DNA from 2 places in the Roseixanthobacter glucoisosaccharinicivorans genome. Region 1 is predicted to be linked to the other one. Evidence: predicted binding sites of a transcription regulator. Region 1 holds the regulator's gene; the other holds the start of a gene.
What was found. The regulator LexA, encoded in region 1, represses DNA repair genes until DNA is damaged. The targets are predictions, from matches to a motif close to TGTTCNNNNTGTGTTCNG.

Region 1 (11,257 bases):
GCGTGACGGCGCTCGCCTGCGGCTTTACCCTGGCCTGCCTCCAGACCGCCCGCATCACGCGGCCGATCCTTATCCCACCAGCGGGGACGGTGCGGCTGACGGGATTCGTGGAGCATCTGGAGAAACGCGCCACCGCCGACCGAATCCTGCTGCGGGTCGAGACCGCCCAAGCACGGGGACTGGCTTTCAAGCCGGAACGGGTGCGCCTGTCGTTGCCGCGTGGCTCGGCGCCCACCGTCGGCGCCGGGATCAGCGTTTCCGCGCGGCTACTGCCGCCACTCGGGCCGGCCATGGCGGGAGAGCATGATTTCGGCCGGGCACCGTGGTTCGCCGGCATCGACGCGGTGGGCTTCGCCCTCGGCGCGCCGAAAGCGGCCCCCCTGGCGCAGGCGCCACCGCTCTCGGTGCGCATCGCCGCTTTGGTCCACACGGTGCGGGTCGCGCTCGCCGCCCGCATCCGCCTGGTGCTGAGCGGCGCTGCCGCCGATATCGCCGTGGCGCTCGTGACCGGCGACCGCTCCTCCATCGCGCCGGCCGTGGAAGAGAGCATGCGCCTCTCCGGCCTGACCCATGTGCTCTCGATTTCCGGGCTGCACATGGCGCTGGTGGCGGGCACGCTGTTCGCCCTGGTGCGCGGGTTGTTAGCGCTGTTCCCACCTCTGGCGCTCGGCGCGCCGGTCAAGTCTCTCGCGGCGCTCTGCGCATTGCTGGGAAGCGCGCTCTATCTCGTCCTGTCGGGCAATGACGTGGCCGCGCAGCGCTCGTTCCTGATGCTGGGCCTGGTGCTATTGGGCGTGATCGTCGGACGCGCCGCGCTGACCCTTCGAAGCGTCGCGGTTGCGGCGGTGCTGGTGCTCGCGGCGGCGCCGGTCTCGGTGCTCGATCCCGGGATGCAGATGTCGTTTGCCGCGACGCTCGCGCTGGTGGCGGCGTTCGAGCGGTTGCGTCCGTTGCGGCCGGGATGGACCGCAGAGGGATGGGTCGCGCGCGCCGCGCTGAAGCTTGGCGTGTTCGTGGGCGGCCTCGCGCTGACCTCCCTGGTCGCGGGCCTTGCGACGGCGCCGTACGGCGCCCTGCATTTCCAGCGAATCGGCGCCTATGGCCTGCTCTCGAATCTCGCCGCCATGCCGGCCGTGAGCTTCCTGGTGATGCCGTTCGGCCTACTCGGCGTGCTGCTGCTGCCGTTCGGCCTGGATTCGCTGGCGTGGCCCATCATGGGGCTCGGCATCGACATCATGGTGGGCGTATCGAACAAGGTCGCGGCGCTGCCGGGCGCCGGCCTGCGGACCGACTGGTTCAATGCGCCCTCGGTCCTTGCCGCGAGCCTTGCCTTGTTGTGCCTGTGCCTCCTGCGCGGACGGCTCGCGGCGATCGCGGTGGTTCCGGCGCTGGCAGCACTCGCGCTCGGCGGAGCGCCGCAGCGTCCGGACATATTGATCGCGCCGAACGGGCGGACAGTCGCGGTGCGCGCGGCGGACGGACGGCTCTCCATCCTCGGGGCGACGTCCAACCGGATGGTGGCGGACCAATGGCTCAGCCGGGAAAGTGATGGCCGCACCTCCCGGTCCGAGGGATTGGCCGACGCCTTTCGCTGCGACAAGCTGGGGTGCACGGCCTCCACCTCGGGCGGGGTCCTCGCCGTCTCGCGCCGGCCGGAGGGGCTGGAGGCGGACTGCCTGAACGCGGCGCTCATCGTCACACCGTACCCTGCCCCCAAGAGGTGCCCGGCCCAGGTGATCACGCCCGCCAACATGGTGAATACCGGCACGCTTGCCTTGTTTCGTGCACCTGAAGGGACCGTGCCGCCCGAACGATGGCGGATCGTTCCGGCCCGCTCCACCAGCCAGCAGCGCCCTTGGATGCCGCCCTTACCTCCGGTCGCCGAGGGGGAAAGGGAAGCGGGGGCCGTCGAACAGATCGAGGCTGACGCCGCCCGTTAAGTCCCGCCGGTACGGACACAGATCAGCCGGAACCCGGACAGCTCAATAGCGGCGCATCAGGCCGACGAGCCGTCCCTGAACCCGGATCCGGTCCGGACCAAAGATCCGGGTCTCATAGGCCGGGTTGGCGGCCTCCAGCGCGATGGAAGCGCCCTTCTTGCGCAGGCGCTTCAAGGTGGCTTCCTCGTCGTCCACGAGGGCGACGATGATGTCGCCTGTCTCGGCGCTGTCGCATTTGCGGATCAGCACGGTGTCGCCATCCAGGATGCCGGCTTCGATCATGCTGTCGCCGCGCACTTCCAGAGCGAAGTGCTCGCCCGTGCCCAGCATTTCCGGCGGCACGTTCAAGGTGTGGCTGCGGGTTTGGATCGCAGAAATGGGAGAGCCGGCGGCGATGCGGCCCATGACCGGCACGGTCACGGTGGGCGAACTCTCCTCGTCCTCCACCGGCGGGCGTACCCGGCCGAGGCTGCCTTCGATGACGCTCGGCGAGAAGCCACGCCCGCCGGCGGACGCCGCACGGCTCGCAGCAAGGCCAGGGGCGGCGCTGTCCGGCAGGCGGACCACTTCCAACGCCCGGGCGCGATTGGGAAGGCGGCGAATGAAGCCGCGCTCTTCCAGGGCCGTGATCAACCGATGAATGCCGGACTTGGAGCGAAGGTCGAGGGCTTCCTTCATCTCGTCGAAGGAGGGCGGGACGCCGGTTTCCTTCAGGCGTTCATGGATGAAACGCAACAGATCATATTGCTTGCGCGTCAGCATGGTCTCACCCGTCCCCATCCCGCTTCCGGTTCGGCAGCGATGACCCAAAGGACATCATCAAAACCGAAACAAATCATGAACAAGCATTAGCTGTTCCTTTTGTGTTCCGCAAGGGTGAACATCGCGTTAACGGTATTTCAGGAGGGCAGTTGAAGCACCGAGCAAGGATCGCCGGTCGCGCCGGCGGGTGCGAAAGCCGGCCGGATCAACAGGCAATCGGCCATGGCAAGGGTGGTCAGCATGGAGCTGTCCTGGATCGGCAGCGGTGTTGCGACCAAGGCCCCGTCTGCGGCGAACGACAGGGTCGCGCGCATGTAATCGACCCGGGAATCATTGGCCTTCACCGGGCAGCCGAGGCGCGCCGCGCGCAGTGGTTGGCCCTGGGCGGCGCGCTGAAGCGCATTCAGCAGCGGAACGAGAAACAGCACGGCACCGACATAGGCCGACACCGGGTTGCCCGGCAGGCCGAGCACGCGCATGCCGCCGCGCGCGCCGAACATCAGCGGTTTTCCTGGCCGCAGGGCGATCCTGTGAACGGTCAGCGCCACGCCTTCGGCCCGCAAAGCCGGGGCGATCAGGTCGTGCTCACCCACCGAGGCCCCGCCGGAGGTGATCAGCACGTCTAGTCCCGATTCGCTTGCAGCGCGGATCGCGGCGCGGGTGGCATCGAGGGAATCGCCTACGAGGCCGAGATCCACCGCTTCGGCACCATAAGCACGGGCGAGCGCCGCCAGGCCGTAGACATTCGACACCACGACGTCGGAGAGCGCGCCGCCGCCGTCGCCCGGGCGAACCAGCTCGTCGCCGGTTTGCAAAATCCCCACCTTCGGCCGCGCGACGACGTCGAGCCTGGAATGATCGGCCGCCGCCGCCAGCATCACGTCGCGGTCCGTCAGGCGCCGTCCGGCGGGCAGGATCAGGCTGCCCGCGGGAAAATCAAACCCCGCCTTGCGCACGTTGCGCAGCGGTGCGGTGGCGGCGGTGGTGGTGATGAGATCGCCGTCGCGCGCGATATTCTCCTGAATCACCACCGTGTCCGCGCCCGTGGGCAGGAGCGCGCCGGTGAAGATGCGCACTGCTTCCCCCCGCGCGAGTGCACCCGCAAACGGACGCCCGGCGGCGGATTCGCCGATGACGCGCAAGGTCGCGGGAACCTGCGCGATGTCGGCGGCGGCCACCGCATATCCGTCCATGGCTGACATGTCGGCCGCCGGTTGGCTGCGCCGCGCCCAAAGATCGGCGGCGAGCACGCGGCCCGTAGCCTCGTCCACGGGCACGGATTGCACGGACAAGGGCGCGACGCCGGCCACCACGAGCGCGAGGGCCTCTTCCACCGGCATCAATGCCATGTCGCCTGCTCCAAATTCCTGTTTCTGGCTCGGGCGCCTTAGGCGTCGTCGGCGCGCCACTCGCCGGAGCGACCGCCGGCTTTCTCCAGCAGGCGAATCCCCTCGATGCGCATGCCGCGGTCAGCGGCCTTGGCCATGTCATAGATGGTCAGGCAGGCGAGGGAAACCGCCGTCAGCGCCTCCATCTCGACGCCGGTCTGTCCGCTCACCTTCACCCGCGCGCGCACCACGAGACCGGGCAGGGCCGCATCAGGCTCGATCTCCACTTCCACCTTCGAAATCATCAAGGGATGGCACAGGGGGATGAGCTCATGGGTGCGCTTTGAAGCCATGATCCCGGCGATCCGGGCGACGCCGAGCACGTCGCCCTTCTTCGCATTGCCCGACAGGATCAGCTCCAGGGTCGCCGCCGCCATCACGACCCGCCCTTCCGCCAGCGCCTCGCGCGTGGTGACCGCCTTTTGCGAGACGTCGACCATGCGCGCGGCGCCCTGGGCATCCAGATGGGTCAGTTCGGTCATGGCGTCAGCGGCTCCTCGTCCAGGTCTGGGTCTGGCACAGCGGCACGATCACGCAACCGCGTACCTTGAGCGTGTTGTCGCCGTCCAGGGTCAATGTGGCGCTATAGGTCTTGCCGTCCTCGGCATTGTAGATTTCGCCGCCGGTCCAGGTGGTCGGCCCACCCGAGAAGCCCTGGAGAATCTGCAGTCCCTTGAGCGGGCGGCTGCGCAGCGATGCGTTGGAATTGTTGAGATCCTTCAGCGCCGGATCGGCCTTGATGCCGTCGGAAGAGACCAGCCGGCCGCAAACGGAATTCCCGCATTTCGTGATTTCTACGATGCCGTTCTTCGTCGGTGTCGCCCAACTGCCGGTCACGTCGGCGGCGAAGGCGGGTACGCAGGCGACCGACAGCACAGCCGCCACAAGCAGCGTCCTCATGAGCATTCTCCTGAGATCGTTTCCTCGCACCGCCTCGTTGCGGACGGTTGCGCCGCCATTAGACGCTAAGGTGACGTATACGGCAAGATCACGCCGCAAGAAGCGTGCGTGTCGCGGAAGCGACATCGCTTTGCCGCATCAGGCTTTCGCCCACGAGGATCGTGCCGATGCCGACGCCAGCGAGGCGCGTCACGTCCTGCGGAGTGAAGATGCCGCTTTCGCCGATGCAGATGCGGTCCTTCGGTACCCGTGGGGCGAGGAGCGCGCTGGTGTCCAGCGTGGTCTCGAAGGTCCGCAGATTGCGGTTGTTGATGCCGACCAGCGTGCAGGGCAGGGCAAGCGCGCGATCCAGCTCTTCTGCGTCATGGACTTCCACGATGGCGTCCATGCCATAGGCGGTCGCCGCGTCCAGCAGGTCGCGGGCCAACGCGTCATCGACGCCGGCCATGATGATCAGGATGCAGTCGGCGCCCCAGGCCCGCGCTTCCGCCACCTGATAAGTGTCGTACATGAAATCCTTCCGCAGCACCGGCAGGGAAACCGCCGCGCGCGCCTGGATCAGGAATTGCGGCGCGCCCTGGAACGAGGGCGTGTCGGTGAGGACGGAGAGGCACGCGGCCCCGCCCGCCTCATAGGCGCGGGCGAGCGCGGGAGGATCAAAGTCAGGGCGGATCAGGCCCTTGGAGGGGCTGGCCTTCTTGATCTCGGCGATCAAAGCGGTGCGTCCGGCATCCAGAGCCGCGCGCAGGGCGCCGGCGAACGGGCGAACCGGGCTGGCCGCGCGGGCGGCCGCTTCCACCTCGGAAAGCGGGCGCGCGGCCTTGGCGGCGGCGATCTCCTCGCGCTTATAGGCTTCGATGCGGGTGAGGATATCGCTCATGACTTCACCGGGGGCGCGACTTTTTCAGAAACCATCACCAGCTGTTCCAGCCGGGCGCGCGCCGAGCCGGTGTCGAGGGAGGTCTGCGCCATGGCTACCCCGTCGGTAAGATCGGCAGCGCGGCCGGCAATGAGCAGCGCCGCCGCAGCATTCATCACCGCCACGTCGCGATAGGCGCCGGGTTCGCCATCCAGCACCGCGCGCAGGGCGATGGCATTGTGAGCGGCATCGCCGCCCTTCAAGGCCTCGGGCGCGACGCAGCGCAGACCCACATCCTCCGGCGCAATCTCGAACGTGTGGATGCGGTCGTCTTCCAGCGAGGCGACATGGGTGACGCCGGACAAGGTGATCTCGTCCAAGCCGTCGGAGCCGTTGACCACCCAGGCCCGCTGCGATCCGAGCGTGCGCAGCACTTCGGCCAGCGGCACGATCCAGGATTTGGCATAGACGCCCACCATCTGGCGCTTCACGCCGGCCGGATTGGAGAGCGGTCCGAGCAGGTTGAAGATGGTGCGGGTGCCCATTTCCACCCGCGTCGGCCCCACATGCTTCATGGCCGGATGATGAGAGGGCGCGAACATGAAGCCGATGCCGGCCTCCGCGATACAGCGCGAGATGCCCTCAGGCATAAGGTCCAGCCGCACGCCCAGCGCGGCCAGCACGTCGGCGGCGCCGGACTTGGAGGAGAGCGCGCGGTTGCCGTGCTTGGCCACCGGAACGCCCGCGCCCGCCACAATGAAGGCGGCGCAGGTGGAGATATTGTAGGAGCCGGAGGCATCGCCCCCGGTACCCACCACATCCACCGCCTCGTCCGGCGCTTCCACCGGCAACATCTTGGCGCGCATGACGCTGACCGCGCCGGCGATTTCCTCCACGGTCTCGCCGCGCACGCGCAGGCCCATGAGCAGCGCGCCCATCTGCGAGGGCGTGGCATCGCCCGACATCATCTTGTCGAAGACGTAGGCGGATTCCTCGCGCGTCAGCGCCGCGCCGGTCGCGACCTTGCCGAGCAGGGGACGGAACTGTTCCATGGCGTCAGCTCCGCGCCTGCCGGCCTTCGTTGAAGGCGCGAGCGATCTCAAGGAAATTGCGCAGCAAAGCGTGACCATTTTCCGAGGCGATGCTCTCGGGATGGAATTGCACGCCGTGCACGGGCAGCGTGCGGTGGGCAAGGCCCATGATCAGCCCATCCTCGGTGCGCGCGGTCACTTCCAGCGCGTCGGGCAGGGTGTTCTGCTCGACGATCAGGGAGTGATAGCGCGTGGCGAGGAAGGAATGGTTCAGGCCGCGGAACACCGAGCGGCCTTCGTGGTGGATCTGCGACATCTTCCCGTGCATGGGAATCGGCGCGCGTACCACGTCACCGCCGAACACCTGGCCGATCGCCTGATGGCCGAGGCACACGCCGAACAGCGGCACTTGCGTGCTGGCCCGCGCGATGAGATCGCAGCAGATGCCGGCTTCCGTGGGCGTGCACGGGCCGGGTGATATGACGATGGCGTCCGGCTTTTCGGCCAGCACATCCTCGACGCTCAGCGCATCGTTGCGGTGAACGGTGACGTTTGCGCCCAGCTCGCCGAGATAATGGACGAGGTTGTAGGTGAAGCTGTCGTAATTATCGATCAGCGTAACGGCGGTCATCGTGGCTCCAGGCCCGGCGGATCCGGGCAGGCGCGCTCCTCGCGGAAGATGTGGGAGCTGCCCCTGAGTTAAAGCGCGGGGGTGACGGAAGGGTCAAGCCTCACGCCATCGCTCGTGGATGCACACGGGACGCGCCATGTTCACTGGCCCCTCTTGGCATGGGCGGCGAAGCGCACCGCTTCCTCGCCGGCGCGGAACAGGGCCTTGGCCTTGTTGATGCACTCCTGATGCTCGCTCAGCGGCACGGAATCATACACCAGCCCGGCGCCGGCCTGCACATACATGCGCCCGTCCTTCACCACGGCTGTGCGCAGCACGATGCAGGTGTCCATCTCGCCATTGGCGCTGAAATAGCCGATGGCGCCGGCATAGATGCCGCGCTTGTCCTTCTCCAGCTCGTCGATGATTTCCATGGCCCGCACCTTGGGCGCACCGGAGACCGTGCCGGCGGGAAAGCCCGCCGCGAGCGCGTCGAGCGCGTCGAAGCGCGGGTCCACCTTCCCCTCGACGTTGGAGACGATGTGCATCACCTGGCTGTAGCGCTCGATGAAGAAGCTGTCGGTGACCTCCACCGTGCCGATCTGCGAGACCCGGCCCGCATCGTTGCGGCCGAGGTCCAGTAGCATCAGATGCTCGGCCCGCTCCTTGGGATCGGCGAGCAATTCCTGGGCGAGTGCCTCGTCCTCGACATGGGTCGCACCCCGCTTGCGGGTGCCGGCGATGGGGCGGATGGTGACCTTGCCGTCGCGCAGCCGCACCAGGATTTCCGGGCTGGAGCAGACGACGGAAAAGCCCTCGAAGTTCAGATACACCAGGAACGGTGCAGGATTGACCCGCCGCAACGCTCGGTAGAGCGCGAACGGGGGCAGGGCGAACGGGCTTTCGAACCGCTGGGAGAGCACCACCTGGAAGATGTCGCCGGCGCGGATGTAATCCTTCGCCTTCTCCACCATGGCGCAGAATTCCGCCTCGGTGGTGTTGGAAACGGGCTCCACATGGGTGTGAAACGGCTCCGGCGCCGGGTGGGCCATGGGCCGGTCGAGCCCTGCCACCACGCTGTCGAGCCGGGCGAGCGCCGCCTCGAACGCCGCGCGGGCGGACACGCCCTCCTGCGGGCGCACCGGCGTCACGGCGGTGAGTTCGTCCTTCACCGCATCGAACACCACCATCAGCGTCGGCCGGATGAGCAAAGCTTCCGGCACGCCGATGGGATCGGGCTTGGCCGGCGCGAGGCGCTCCATCTGGCGCACCATGTCGTAGCCGAGATAGCCGAAAACGCCCGCCGCCATGGGCGGGGCCCCGGCCGGCAGATCGATGGCCGATTCGGCGAGCAGGCGGCGCAGGGCCACCAGCGGCGGCTCGGCACAGGGCTCGAAGGCGCGGGTGTCACTCAAAGCGGAACGGTTGATTTCCGCCTTGTCGCCATTGGCCCGCCAGATCACGTCGGGATCGAGGCCGATCATGGAATAGCGGCCGCGCGTCTGGCCGCCCTCCACCGATTCCAGCAGGAACGCATTGGGCTTTTCGCCCGCGATCTTGAGGAAGGCGGAAACCGGCGTCTCGAGGTCCGCGATCAGGGTGGTGGTCACCACCTGCGCCTCGCCGCGCGCATAGCGCTGGGCGAAGGCATCGAAATCCGTGGGAGCGTTCATCATGGTCGCGATCAATTCGTGCCGCCGCCGATCGCCTGCTGAAGCAGGCGTTCGTTGACCGAGACGCCAATCTGGCTGCGCAACTGGGCGAGATATTGCAGCAGCAGGTCGGTTTCGATCTGCTGGCCGATGCGCGTCGCGGCCTGCTGTTCGGCCGGCGTCACCTCCGGCACCGTGATGCCGGTCACCTGGAACACGATGCGCTCGGCGGGCACTGTGCCCGACGCGAGACCATAGCCGTTCAGCGGCACGTCGAAGATCTTGGCCACCGCGTCGGGGGAGAAATCCGAGGCGGCACGGCCTCTTTGCAGATTCTGTGCGGTTTTTACTTCAAGACCGGCACCGGTGGCGACCTGCACCAGTGGCTGGCCGCCCTGAAGCTCCGCCAGCAATTGCTTCGCCTTGGCGTCCACCGCCTTGACGGTTTCATCCTCGGTCCAGCGGGCGAGCACCTGGTCGCGCACTTCGTCGAACGGGCGTTCGCGGGCGGGCGTCACTTCGTTGAGGTCGTACCAGACATAACCGCCGTTCTGCGGCAGCTGCACCGGCTCGGTCTCGACGCCGGGCCGGGAAGCGAAGGCGCCCGCCACCACGTCGGCGGCGCCGGGAAGATCGCGGATCTCCGCTCCCGAGGGATCGCGGCCGGATCGGTCCACCGCATCAATGGTCTCCGTCTGGAGTCCCAGCTTCTGCGCGATTTCGGCGAGGGTCGCTCCAGAGCCGCGCTCATCCTCGATGGAATCATGCTTGTCGAGCAGTTCGCGCCGCGCACGATCCAGGGCGAGTTCCTTGCGCAGCACGTCTTGCACCTGCTCGAACGGCTGCACCTTGGCGGGTTCGATCTTGGTGACATGCACCAAGGCCGAACCGAACGCGCCGGGAATAGGTGCGCTGGTCCCATCGAGCGGCAGGGAGAAGGCGGCCTCCGCGATCTTCGGGTCGATAAGGTCGGAGCGCACGACGGTGCCGAGGTCGATATCCTTCGGGCTGAGGCCGCGCGCAGCGGCAATCTGGTCGAAGGTTTCTCCGGCCTTGATCTTGTCCGCCGCCTGTTGTGCCTCGTCCGCATTGGAGAACACGATCTGCTGGACCTCGCGTCGCTCAGGTGAGCCGAACCGGCCGGTATTGCGGTCATAGGCCGCCTTCACGTCCGCGTCCGCCACCTGCACCCAGGGCGCAAGGGCCGCAGGGGTGAGGGCGAGGGCCGTGATCTTGCGATACTCGGGCGCCCGGAAGGTGATCTTGTGGGCGTTGAAGAACGCCTGGAGTTGCTCGTCGATCGGCGTCGGCACGGGCCCGGCGGCAGTCGGGCCGACCGACATATAAGCCACCGCGCGCTGCTCGCTCTCATAGCGATGCGCCGCATCCAGAAGCACCGCCGGGGGGGCAAGGTCGCCGCCGAGCGCGGAAGCAATCTGCTGGCGCAGCATGCGCTGCTTCTCGGCCGCGAGGAACCGCGGCTCGGTGAGATTGTTGGCGCGCAGGAGCTGCTGGAAATAGGCGGGATCGAACTCGGTCGCACCGGGCCGGCGCAGGGCCGGATTGGCGCGCACCGCGCGCGCGACCTCCTCATCGGAAATCGCAAGGCCGAGCGCCTTGGCGGTGTCGTCGAGTGTGGCTTCGGCCACCATCTGGTTCAGGATCTGCCGGTCGAGGCCGAACGCGCGCGCCTGCTCGGGCGTGAACGGGCGCCCGGTGCGACGGCCGATCTGCTGCACCTGGTCCAGATACTGCTGACGGAACGCGTCGGCCGAAATCTCGGTGTCCCCGACTTTCGCGACAGCGCGGGCGCTTTGGCCCCGAAACACGTCTGCGATGCCCCAAACGAGAAAGCTGACGGTGAGCAGAAGAAGGAAAGCCTTGGCGATGAAGCCGGAGGCGCCTTTACGGAGAGTCTGAAGTACCATTGCTCAGTCTGGTTTGAGGAGGGGCGCGGCCCCGACGCAGAAGGCGCGCATCATAGGGAGGGGCACCCCGCGCCGCAACGGCGCAGGCGGTGCTGTTTGCCGTGTTGCGCGCCCTCTGATAACCGGTCGGAAACTTCCCTGTCCATCCGTGTCTGTCCTGGAGGATTTCATGCCCGTTGCCCGCCGC
Region 2 (11,257 bases), 2.3 Mb from region 1:
ACAGGCCCTCCTGGAAATCCAGCAAATCGGCGCGGGTGAGGCGGCAATCGCCCTTCTCCGCCCGCATGTTGCCGGTGGTGAGCAGGCGGCAGAGCCGGCCATAGGCGGGCCGGTCGATGGGATAGGCGAGGATGTCCGGCGTGCCGTCGCAGAACACCAGCCGGGCGCCGATGGCGAGGGGAAAATCCAGCGTTTTCGCCATGGAATGGGCCCGCACCACGCCGGCCAATGTGTTGCGGTCGGCGATGCCGATGCCGCGATGGCCGAGCGCGTGCGCCTGCCGCACCTGATCTTCCGGATGCGAGGCGCCGTGGAGGAAGGAGAAATTGCTGGTGGCGGCCAATTCCACATAAGGCGGGACGGGCGGGGCGGGGCGCGGGCCGGAGCGGCCGGGGAAGGTGGGGGTGAGGAGAGCGCCGCTCATGCGAACAGCCCATGCACATACCAGGCGGGTCGGCTGGTTTCCGCCCCATAGAGCCCGGCGCGGAACAGCCAGAGGCGCAGGCCGTCTTTCGTTTCCACGCGAAAATAATCTCGCGTCGGGTTGTGGAGCGCGCCGGAGAGCGCGTCGGGGAACGGCCCTTGGAGCCCGGCGTCCGGATGCGCGGGGGGCAGCCACGCGAGGCGCAGGGCGGGTTCGCGCCACCAGGGTGCAGCGATGCGCTCGGGCCCTTCCACGCGCGCCACATGATGAATGCGGCGGCGCCAGCGGAAGCGCACGGGGGCGCCGTCCGGCACCTCGGCCACGGCTTCCACCGCCTCGGGCGCGGCGAACAGGCGCTGCGGCCGCACGGCGCCACCGGCGTCTGGGCGCGCGGCTGGCCTATGGGGAACGGCGGCGCGGCGCACCGCCGGGCGGTCAGGAAGGGGCGGGCCGATAACCGCACGCGGGTGAGAAACCGATGTCTGCGGCGGCGGGGCCGATATCGCGGCCTCCGGCGCGCGCGGCAAAGGGATCGAAACCGCGATCAGGACGGAGGAAGGCCGCGTCGGATCGACGGTGGGCAAAGCGGGACGCAGGTCGGGGCGGGGACGCGCGGGGAAGGGGATGGCTTGCCCCTCCTCTCCTTTCTGCCGGTCTTCTCCGCTTTGGGGTTCAGGGGGCGCAAAAGCTTGGTCCGGCCCGGCTGGAAGGGCATCGTTGCCGGCCATGGCGTGCGCCGGGTCGGCGAGCGCGCCGGCATCGAACGGCAGGCGCTTGCGCGCCAGGGCGGTGGCCTGTCCTGCCTCCTCGGGAAGATGCGCGTCCCGAACCTCGAGGTGCTGCACCCGCGCGGCGCCGAAGCGGGCAGCGAGCCGGTCCACGAGGCCGTCCAGGGCGGCCTCCTCCGCCTGCCGGGCCTCGAAGCCATGCTGGTGGGGCGCCATGTCCTCGGCCAAGGTGACGCCGAGGCGCAGCAGGTCGAAGCCGAAGCCGGCATCCAGGCTCGCCACCTGTGCCACCTTCTCCGCGAACAGGCGGCGGATGGCGAGGGGATCGCGCAGCGGCCGGCTCGCGCCCACCTTCAGCCGCGTCACCTGCCCATCCACGCGGAACAGGGTCAGTTCCAGATGCCGCGCGCCCTGGCCCGCGCGCGCGAGGGCGGGGTCCAGCTTGGTGGCGAGATGATGGGCAAGGCCGAGCACGTCCTCGGTGCGCTCGATGGGGTCGGACAGGCTGCGCTCGGCGCAGAAGCGCGGCGGGGGAAAGCGATGGTCCACGGGCTCCCGCGCAAGGCCGGTCGCCTGGTCGAGCCGCCGCAGCAGGTCGGCGCCGAAGCGCGCGGTGAGCGGCGCGCGCGGCTTGCCGGCGAGATCGCCGATCCGCGTGAAGCCGAGCCGGGAAAGAGCGGCAAGACCCCCCGCGTCCAGCCGCAAAGCGGCGAGCGGCAAGGGGGCGAGCAAGGCGGCAAGGTCGGCGCCCTCTTCCGCCACCAGGGCGGGGCGGGCGCCGAAATGCGCGAGCGCCCAGGCGGCGCCGATGGTGGCGGCGATCGCGGCGCGGTTGGAATAACCCCGCGCCATGACGCGGGCGCGCAGGTCGCCCACCAGGGCGCGCTCGCCGCCGAACAGATGGGCGCAGCCGGAAATGTCCAGGATCAGGGTATCCGGCGCATCGAGGGCGAGCAGCGGCGTATAGCGCTCGCAGGCGTCGGCCACATGGCCGAGCAGGCGCGCGTCCGCCTCGGCCGCATGGTCCGCCACCTGAAGCTCGGGATGGCGCGCTCGGGCATCCGCCAAAGAGAGGCCCGGCACGAGGCCGAGGCCGCGCGCGGCGGTGTTGAGCGCGGCGAGCCGCAGCGCGCTCTTTTCCATGAGGAGGGTGGCGCGCGGGGCCGCGCGCATCTCGGGCGGCAAGCTGCGCTCGATGCGGTCGGTGGAAAGGCGGTTCAGCCACAGGCACAGATAGCGCCGGCCGGCGGCGGGGGGCGAGACGGGAGCTAAGGTCATGATCCGGCCTCGCGCGCATGGCTGGGATGGTGGGGAACGGCGCGGGCGGGCGCGGCCGAAAGGAAGGCCGGGCCGGCCAGGGACAGGGTCCAGCGTCCCAGCGGGCCGAGGCGGTTGCGCATCAAGGCGGCCTCCAGGGTCGGCAGGCCGAGCCCGCCATAAGAATCGTGCGGCGTGCTCATGGTGGGCGCGATCGCCCAGCGGGTGAGGGCGGCGCAGGCGGCGGGGTCCGGCCGCTGGCGCAGCAGCAGGCCGAGCACCGGATGCGCGCGCGCCGCGAGCGACAGCCGCCGGGTGGCCGTGAGGGCCTCGGGAAAGGCCGTGCCCACTTCGCCGAGCACGGCGGACAGGCCGCCGCATTTGAGGCCCTCCTCCATCGCGAACAGCACGTCCTGCGGCTTGCGCACCCGCACCAGAACCAGCGCCCCGCCGCACAGGCCGAGTTCGGCAAGGCCGGGCGCATAGAGGCTGCCGCCCTCCAGCTCCGCCAGCTCGTGCTGCACCATCAGCACCGGGCGCTTGAGCTGGAACGCGGCGCGGGCCGCGAGCGCGAGGGCGAAGGCGGTGAGGGCGGCTTCCGCGCCGGGGCCGCGGGCCGCCGCCTCGTGCAGCGCGCCGAGGGCAAGCCCGCCGCCCAGCGCCGCGTCCAGAGGCGGGAGGCCGAGGGGCAGGAGCGGGTGGGGTGGGGACAGGGAGGCGCTGGGATCGTTGAGCGGGGCGTGTTCTTGCGCGGGCTCCCGCTCACGTGCCTGGTCTTGTTCGTGTGTCTGGTTTTGCGCGCGTGCGCCGGTGGAGTGCCCGCCGTGCGCCGAGCCGTCGCCGGAAATCCGCGTCTGGGATGCGGCAGAGGACGCGGGCGCCGGGCGGGAAGACCCATTCAGGATCGACGCTGCGGGGATGCGGGCTCCAGGCGCGCAAGCCGGCACGGCTTCCCGGTCCGCCCCGCGCCAGGGTCCACCATTCCGGCCGTCATCGCCGTCGCCATGGCTGCGGCCGCCATCGGCGCCGGTCCCATTCTCCCAATTCCAGCCTTCCCGGTTCTCATTCTCCCGGTTCCCATTCTCCTGGTTCCAGTCATGCGCGCTCCAGTCTTCCTCCTCGCCTGCGGACCAGGGCATGGGGGGGCGGGCAGGCGGGGTGTCCGCGCGCCGCTCGATGGCGGAAATGCAGCGCCGCAGGCGCGCAAGCTCGCCCGCAGCGCGAGTCGCGCTCGGATTGGACATGGGCGGTCCGTTTCGCTGGCAGCATCCCCGCGAGCGGCGCAAGCGCGGCCGCCCGTGCGAAATGCCGGGGGTTCGCGGGAGCGTGTGTGCCGGCCCTTCGGGTTTCGCCTTCCGGGCCGCTCACATGTTCCCTATTTGTTCTTTATAGATTCCGGAACGGCGCGGGAGAGTCAAGCGCGCCGTTCGGGAGTGATCAGCGCTCGGTCAGCTTCAGCTCGATGCGCCGGTTGCGGGCCTGGGCCTCGTCCGTGGTGCCGGGGTCGATGGGCTGGTATTCGCCGAAGCCGGCGGCGATGAGATGGGTCGGCTGCACGCCCTTGGCGATCAGATATTGCACCACCGCGATCGCGCGGGCCGCCGACAATTCCCAGTTGGAGGGAAATTGCGGGGTCGAGATGGGGCGAGTGTCGGTGTGCCCGTCCACCCGCAGCGCCCAGGAAATATCCGGTGGAATCTGCTTTTCCAGATCGAGGATGGCGCCGGCGAGCTGGTCGAGCGCGGGCAGGGCCTCGGCGCGCGGGGTGGCGGAGCCGCGGTCGAAGAACACCTCGGACTGGAACACGAAGCGATCGCCGACGATGCGGATGTCCGGCCGGTTGCCGAGAATCTCGCGCAGGCGGCCGAAGAATTCGGAGCGGAATCGGCTCAGTTCCTGCACCCTCTGGGCCAGCGCCACGTTCAGCCGCTGGCCGAGGTCGGCGATGCGGGTTTGGCTTTCCTTGTCGCGCTGCTCGGAGGCGTTGAGCGCCTCTTCCAGCGCCGCCATCTGGCGCCGCAAAGCAGAGATCTGCTGGTTCAGCAATTCGATCTGGGCGAGCGCGCGGGAGGCGGCGTCCTTCTGGATGTCCACTTCACGCGAAAGAGCCTGTTCGCGCGAGGCATCGGGCGCGGCGGGTGCCGCGCTCAGCTGCCCCTTGAGGCGGTCGCGCTCGGCAGTGGTGGCGTCGAGACTGGCACGCAGGGCGCTCAATTCGCCTTCCGCCGTCAGCCCGGTCGCCCGCTCCAGGGACAGAAGCTCGGTGAGCTGGCGGATCTGCGCCTGCAATTTCTGCATGGCGTCGTCCTTGCCCGAGATGTCCTGGGTCAGGAAGAACTGGGTGATCATGAACACGGAGAGCAGGAAGATGAACACCAGCAGCAAGGTGGACAAGGCGTCCACGAAGCCGGGCCAGTAATCAATGGTGCGCTCGCGGCTGCGCCGGCCGAGGGCCATGCTCAGGCCCCCCGGCCGCCACGGCTGGGCTCCGGCTCGTCCCCGGCATAGGTGTCGAGGGTCTGGTCCAGCCGGTCGACGATGCGCCGCAATTCCTCCTGCTGGCCGGTCTGCACCTCGATCATCTGCTTCATCAGCGCCTGTTCGGAGCGCATGTGGGTGACGAGGCCCTGGAGGCTCTCGGCCAATTGGGCGACCGCCGAGGTCACGCGCTGGGAGCCGGCCTCGTTCAATGTGCGCTCCAGCTTCGCCATGGCCTCCACCAGCGGCGCCACATCCAGCTGCGGCGGGGGCGGCAGGGCGAGGGGAAGGGCGGCCGGAACACCCGAGGCCCCGCTCCCGGGGGGCAAGGCGGAGAGCGCGGGCATGCGCTCGCGCGGCATCGGCCCCACAGGATCGTGCAAATCGTCCACCGTGGTGGAGAGCCAGTCCTCAAGGTCGGTATAGAAGCGGTTCTGCGCCTGGCCAGCCTGGAGATCGAGGAAGCCGAGGATCAGCGAGCCCGCGAGGCCGAACAAGGAGGACGAGAAAGAAATGCCCATGCCGGCGAGCGGCGCGGCGAGTCCGCGCTTGATCTCGTCGAACATGGAGCCGCTGTCGGGCCGCACCTCCAGCGAGGAGATCACCCCGCCGATGGAGGAGACCGTCTCCAGCAGGCCCCAGAAGGTGCCGAGCAGGCCGAGGAACACCAGCAGGCCGGTGAGATAGCGCGCCGTGTCGCGCGCCTCGTCGAGCCGCGTGCCGATGGAATCCAGGATCGAGCGCATGGTCGCCTGGGAAATCGCCATGCGTCCCATGCGGTCGCCCAGCAGCGCGGCCATGGGCGCGAGCAGGGTGGGCGCGCGGGCAACGGCAAGGCCCGGATCGGCGAGGCGGAAGGAATTCACCCATTCCACTTCCGCGAACAGCCGCGACACCTGCCGGATGGCGAGGATGATGCCCACCGCCAGAACGCCGAAGATCACGGCGTTGAGGCCGGGATTGTTCAGGAACGCGGCCTGGATCTGCTGGTAGAGCACCGCGGCGAGGGCGGCGCAGAGCAGGAGGAAGATAATCATCCGCACCAGGAAGATGCGGGGCGAGGACACCTTCACGTACGGATCAACGACACGCGCCATTTTCGCTCCCGCAGGCCGTTCCCCTGAAGGGGGACTATGGCACAGATGGCCGCAAATGGAACCGCGCCCGGCACGCGCCGGGCAAATTGGAGCGGTGTGAAGGTAGGGCGTGGCCGTGGCGGATCGGCACGGCGCCGCGCGCGACCGGCCTCAGGCCGCCTTGAGAAGCGCCAGCAGGTCGCGCCGCATGTCCTCGTTGCCGGCGATCACGTCGCCTTTTTCCAGGATCTGGTCGCCGCCGTCGAGATCGGACACATAGCCGCCCGCCTCGCGCACCATGAGGATGCCGGCCGCCATGTCCCATGCGGAGAGATTGCGCTCCCAGAACGCGTCGAACCGCCCCGCCGCCACCCAGGCGAGGTCCAGCGCGGCGGCGCCGGTGCGGCGCAGGCCGGCGACCTGGGTCTGCACCTTGGCGAGTTCGCGGTTGAAGCGGGTGTGATCGCCCCGGCCCATGTGGGGCAGGCCGCAGCACACCACCGATTCGGCGAGCTTGCGCCGGCCCGCGACGCGCAGGCGGCGATCGTTGAGATAGGCGCCCTGTCCCTTTTCGGTGACGAACAATTCGTCGGTGACGGGATTGAAGATCACGCCGGCGAACGGCGCGCCGTTGCGCACCAGCGCCACCGAGATGGCGAACAGGGGAATGCCGTGCAGGAAGTTGGTGGTGCCGTCGAGCGGGTCGATCACCCATTCATTGGTCGGGTCGGTCCCTTCCACGCGGCCGCGCTCCTCCATCAGGAAGCTGAAGCCGGGGCGGGAGCGGGAAAGTTCCGTGAACAGGATCTCCTCGGCCTTGCGGTCCGCCGCCGAGACGAAATCCGCCGGGCCCTTCACCGATACCTGGAGATTCTCGACCTCGCCGAAATCGCGGGTGAGCCCGCGCGCGGCCTTGCGGACGGCCTGGACCATGACGGTGATGAGCGGGGAGCGGATCATTGTGCGAAAAACCATTCCTGCCATGCGGCACCGGCGCCGTCCGCCAGGGCGGATGCGCCGGCCGTGCCGCTGTGAGGGCGCAGACCCGGCGGCGCGAAGGCACTCCGCTCCTGGCCGGTTCTGCAAAAGGAGGCCGCGCGTGCGGCCGTCAATTGAATTGAGCGCGATCCTCTGCCCGTCCCGCACGGCTGCGTCAAGGCTCGACCGCGTTGGGCGTCAGGGCGATCCACTTGCGGGCGACGTCTTCCGCCTTCTTGCGATCCTCGGGCGAGAGGCTGTCCACCACCCCGTCCAGATAGGGGTCGCCGAGCCCCTGCGCCTTGGCCAGCATGTGCCAGGCGGCGGAGGCCACCTTGTTCTGCGGCGCGCCACGGCCCACCGAGAGCACGCGGGCATAGCGGTTCTGGGCGATCGCATTGCCGGCGAGCGCGGCCTTGCGGAACAAGGCGGCGCCGGCCGCCTCGTCCTTCGGCACGCCGTCGCCGTTGAAGGTGGCGATGGCGAGTTCCACCTCGGCGGTCACATGGTCCTGCTGCGCGGCGGCGGTGAGATATTTCAGGGCGGCCGCCTTGTCCGCTGGCACGCCATTGCCGGCCTTCAGCAGCACCGACAGGGCATATTGCGCGTCGGCCACGCCGCCATCGGCGCCCTGCTTGAAATAGGTCGCCGCCTTGGTGAAATCCTGCGTGACGCCGCGCCCCTGGAGATAGATCAGGCCGAGATTATAGGCGGCCGCCGGATTTCCGCCCTTGGCCGACTGCTCGAACCATTTCTGCGCGGCCGCCTCGTCGACCGCCCGGCCCTGGCCGGTCAGATTCATCATGCCGAGCGCGAACATGGCGTTCGCCGAGCCGGACTTGGCCGCCCGCTCGTACCATTGCGCGGCCTTGGCGGGATCGTAGGGCACGCCGTAGCCGCGCGCGTACAATTCCCCGAGCAGCGTCATGGCGGCGGGATCATTGCCGGCCTCGACCCGCTTCATGGCTTCCTTATAGGCGGTGAGATAATTGCCGGCCTGATAGGCGCCGAAAGCCACGTCCACGGGTCCGCTCGGCTCCGGCGCCGCGGCGGCGGGGGCCGGATTGGCGGCGGCCGCGGGGGTGGATTTGCCGCCGTTCGCCCCGTTTCCCGTCTTGGCGCCATTGCCCGTCTTGGCCGCGTTCCCGGCCTTGGTGCCGGTCTCTTTGGCCCCAGTCTCCTTGGCGCCGGTCGCGCCCGAGGCGGCGGGAGGCTTCTCGCTGGTCTGCGCCTGGGCGCTCAACGGCGCGGCGAGGCCGACCAGCAGCAGGCCGGCCACGGCGACGCGCAGCGCCGGCATCCGGCCTTGGCGCGGAGTCCCGCCCTGGCGCTGGGTTTCGCCCTGGCGCGGAGCCTTGTCGTGAAAAAGCAGGTCGCGGGCCCCGGGGCCGGTTCCGCCCCGCAGGACATGGCGCAACGCGGGCGGCCGCCTCAAGGCGCGGTCTCCACGGCGGCGATCCGGGCGGCGATTTCGGTGATCCGCGCTTCCGCGTCCGCGCCGGTGATCCAGTCGCCCGACAAGGCGACGAAATCGGCCCCGGCGCGCGCCAGTTGCTCCGCCTCCTCGGCCGAGGTGGCGACGCCCACGCAGGGCACCTCGAACACTTCCGCCCACCAGGCGATCATGTCGAGCACATCCTCGAACGGCGGGGCATCCGCCTCCCAGCCGCCGAACAGCACGTAATCGGCGCCGGCTTCTCCCGCCTCCATGGCGTCGTGCCGGGAGGTGAGGCCGCCCGCGCCCGCGATCCGCGCGGGCTTGAGGGTGCCGATGGCTTTCTTCAACGCCGCGACGCTGGAGAGATGGGCGCCGTCGGTGTCGATGTCGATCGCCACGTCGGCGCGCCCATCGACGATCAGGGCGGCGTCCGCCTCCTGGACCGGGGCCATCAGGCCGCGCAGGCGGTCCTTCTCGCCCTTGCCCTCGCCCATGCGGGCGATGACGGCGGCCATGTCTCCGGCGCGTACCCGCGCGGCGACGGCGCTGCGGCCGAGGGCCGGCGCGGCGGGAAGGATCAGCATGAGCCGGGCGCCCTGCGCCTGCTGTGTGTTCGACATGGGTCCGATCGGTCTGCCAAGAAACGGGCGAAAACACGGCCAAGGAAACGCAGCCGTGCAGGATGGCTCGAGCATGCGCGGTCGGCCAGCATTCCCAACCGGCCGGATAACGCCTTCTCTCGTAATGCTTAGGGACTGATTCCCCGACCAGCGTGTTTCAACGTGCTCTAGTCCCAGCGGACGGGAAAAAGCAAGGGCCGCCCGCCGCCAAGGGGCGCGCCAACGCGTTTCCAAGCGTTTCCCCGCCCATCGCTCCGCGCGTCCATTGCCCCCGCGCGCGGCATGAAAAAGGCCCGCCCCCGGCGGGGACGGGCCTTTCAAAAGCGGGACGGACAGGCTCAGGCGGCCTTCTGTTCCTGCGCGCTGGACCACTGGCCGAGGGCGGCGAGCGAATTCATGCGGGCGCGGTGGGTGAAGGCGGCCTGCGCGGCGCCGACATTTTCCGTCTTGCCGGACCACGCCTTCTGCGGCGCGGCCTGGAGGGCGCGGCCGTAGGAATAGGTGAGCTTCCAGGGCAGGCCGCCCAGTTTCACCATGGCGTCGAGATGGGCGGTGGCGTCCTCGTCCGACTGGCCGCCGGAGAGGAAGGCGATGCCCGGCACGGCGGACGGCACGCAGCTCTTGAGCACGCGCACGGTCTTTTCCGCCACGTCCTCCACCGAGGCCTGGGTGCGGGCCTTCTTACCCGGCACGATCATGTTGGGCTTCAGCACCATGCCTTCCAGGCGCACCCGCTGGTAATACAGCTCCTCGAACACGGTCTTGAGGACCCATTCGGTGACTTCGTAGCAGCGGTCGATGCCGTGATCGCCGTCCATCAGCACTTCCGGCTCGACGATCGGGACGATCTTGTTTTCCTGGCACAGGGCCGCATAGCGGGCCAGCGCATGGGCGTTGGCGCGCAGCGCGGTGTAGCTCGGGATGCCGGCGCCGATGTCGATCACCGCGCGCCATTTCGCGAACCGGGCGCCGAGGTCGTAATATTCCTTCAGCCGGCCGCCGAGGCCGTCGAGCCCCTCGGTGATGGTCTCGCCGGGGCAGAAGGCGAGGGGCTTGGCGCCCGCGTCCACCTTGATGCCGGGGATCGCGCCGGCATCCTGGATCAGCTGCACCAGGGGCGTGCCGTCCTTGGCCTTCTGGCGGATGGTCTCGTCGAACAGGATGACGCCGGAAATGTAGTCCTGCATCGCTTCCTTGGTGCGGAACATCAGCTCGCGATAGTCGCGGCGATTGTCCTCGGTGTTCTCGACGCCGATGGCGTCGAACCGCTTCTTGATGGTGCTGGTGCTCTCGTCTGCGGCCAGGATGCCCTTGCCGTCGGCCACCATTTTCTGCGCGATCGCGTCAAGCTCAGCCGTCATCATGTAAGTCCACCCATCTGAAAAGCCGCTTTTCGCGGCCGATTTGACCCTGGAACCGATTTTAGTAAACCCGCCTCAGCGGCGCAGCGCCTCGACGCCGGGCAGCGACTTGCCTTCCAGCCATTCCAGGAACGCGCCGCCGGCGGTCGAAACATAAGAGAAGTCGTCGGCCGCGCCGGCGTGGTTCAGCGCCGCCACCGTGTCGCCGCCACCGGCGACCGAGATCAGCCGCCCCTCGGTGGTGGCCTTGCCGACCGCCTGCGCCACCGCCACCGTCGCCGCATCGAACGGGGTCAGCTCGAATGCGCCGAACGGGCCGTTCCACACCACCGTCTTCACGGTGCCTAGCTTGCGCTTCACCAGCTCGACCGTGGCCGGGCCGGCATCGAGGATCATCTCGTCGGCGGCCACATCATCAATACCGGCGATGCGGTGCGGCGCGTGGGCGGCGAAGGTCTTCGCCACCACCACATCCACCGGCAGCACGATCTCGCAGCCGCGGGCCTTGGCCTTTTCCAGAATGTCGCGGGCGGTATCGGCGAGATCATGCTCGCACAGCGACTTGCCCACCGCATGGCCCTGCGCGGCCAGGAAGGTGTTGGCCATGCCGCCGGCGATCACCAGCACATCCACCTTGCGGCAGAGGTTGCCCAGCAATTCCAGTTTGGTGGAGACCTTGGCGCCGCCCACCACCGCGAGCACGGGGCGCTCGGGGGCTTCCAGCGCCTTGGTGAGGGCCTCGATCTCGCTCTGCATGGCGCGGCCGGCATAGGCCGGCAACTTGTGGGCAAGGCCCTCGGTGGAGGCGTGGGAGCGATGGGCGGTCGAGAAGCTGTCGTTCACATAGAGATCGCCCAGCTTGGCGAGGGCGCCGATGAAATCGGCGGCGTTCTTCTC

Region 2: a site for LexA is predicted at 3,779-3,796, ahead of V5F78_RS21570 (ImuA family protein). Genes of this name have one in related genera too.

The regions. Positions count from the first base shown of each region.
Region 1 covers NZ_CM195538.1:1,899,878-1,911,134, forward strand. The annotation lists gene V5F78_RS08520 (ComEC/Rec2 family competence protein) at 1-1,940, shown strand, start outside; gene lexA (transcriptional repressor LexA) at 1,983-2,702, opposite strand; gene V5F78_RS08530 (molybdopterin molybdotransferase MoeA) at 2,840-4,051, opposite strand; gene moaC (cyclic pyranopterin monophosphate synthase MoaC) at 4,090-4,572, opposite strand; gene V5F78_RS08540 (DUF2147 domain-containing protein) at 4,577-4,990, opposite strand; gene trpC (indole-3-glycerol phosphate synthase TrpC) at 5,079-5,870, opposite strand; gene trpD (anthranilate phosphoribosyltransferase) at 5,867-6,901, opposite strand; gene V5F78_RS08555 (anthranilate synthase component II) at 6,906-7,511, opposite strand; gene trpE (anthranilate synthase component I) at 7,652-9,163, opposite strand; gene V5F78_RS08565 (peptidylprolyl isomerase) at 9,175-11,070, opposite strand; gene tpiA (triose-phosphate isomerase) at 11,240-11,257, shown strand, end outside.
Region 2 covers NZ_CM195538.1:4,677,098-4,688,354, forward strand. The annotation lists gene V5F78_RS21560 (error-prone DNA polymerase) at 1-424, opposite strand, end outside; gene V5F78_RS21565 (Y-family DNA polymerase) at 421-2,430, opposite strand; gene V5F78_RS21570 (ImuA family protein) at 2,427-3,653, opposite strand; gene V5F78_RS21575 (peptidoglycan -binding protein) at 3,847-4,866, opposite strand; gene V5F78_RS21580 (flagellar motor protein MotA) at 4,869-5,984, opposite strand; gene V5F78_RS21585 (inositol monophosphatase family protein) at 6,135-6,923, opposite strand; gene V5F78_RS21590 (tetratricopeptide repeat protein) at 7,117-8,376, opposite strand; gene V5F78_RS21595 (thiamine phosphate synthase) at 8,373-8,999, opposite strand; gene V5F78_RS21600 (class I fructose-bisphosphate aldolase) at 9,338-10,363, opposite strand; gene V5F78_RS21605 (phosphoglycerate kinase) at 10,436-11,257, opposite strand, start outside.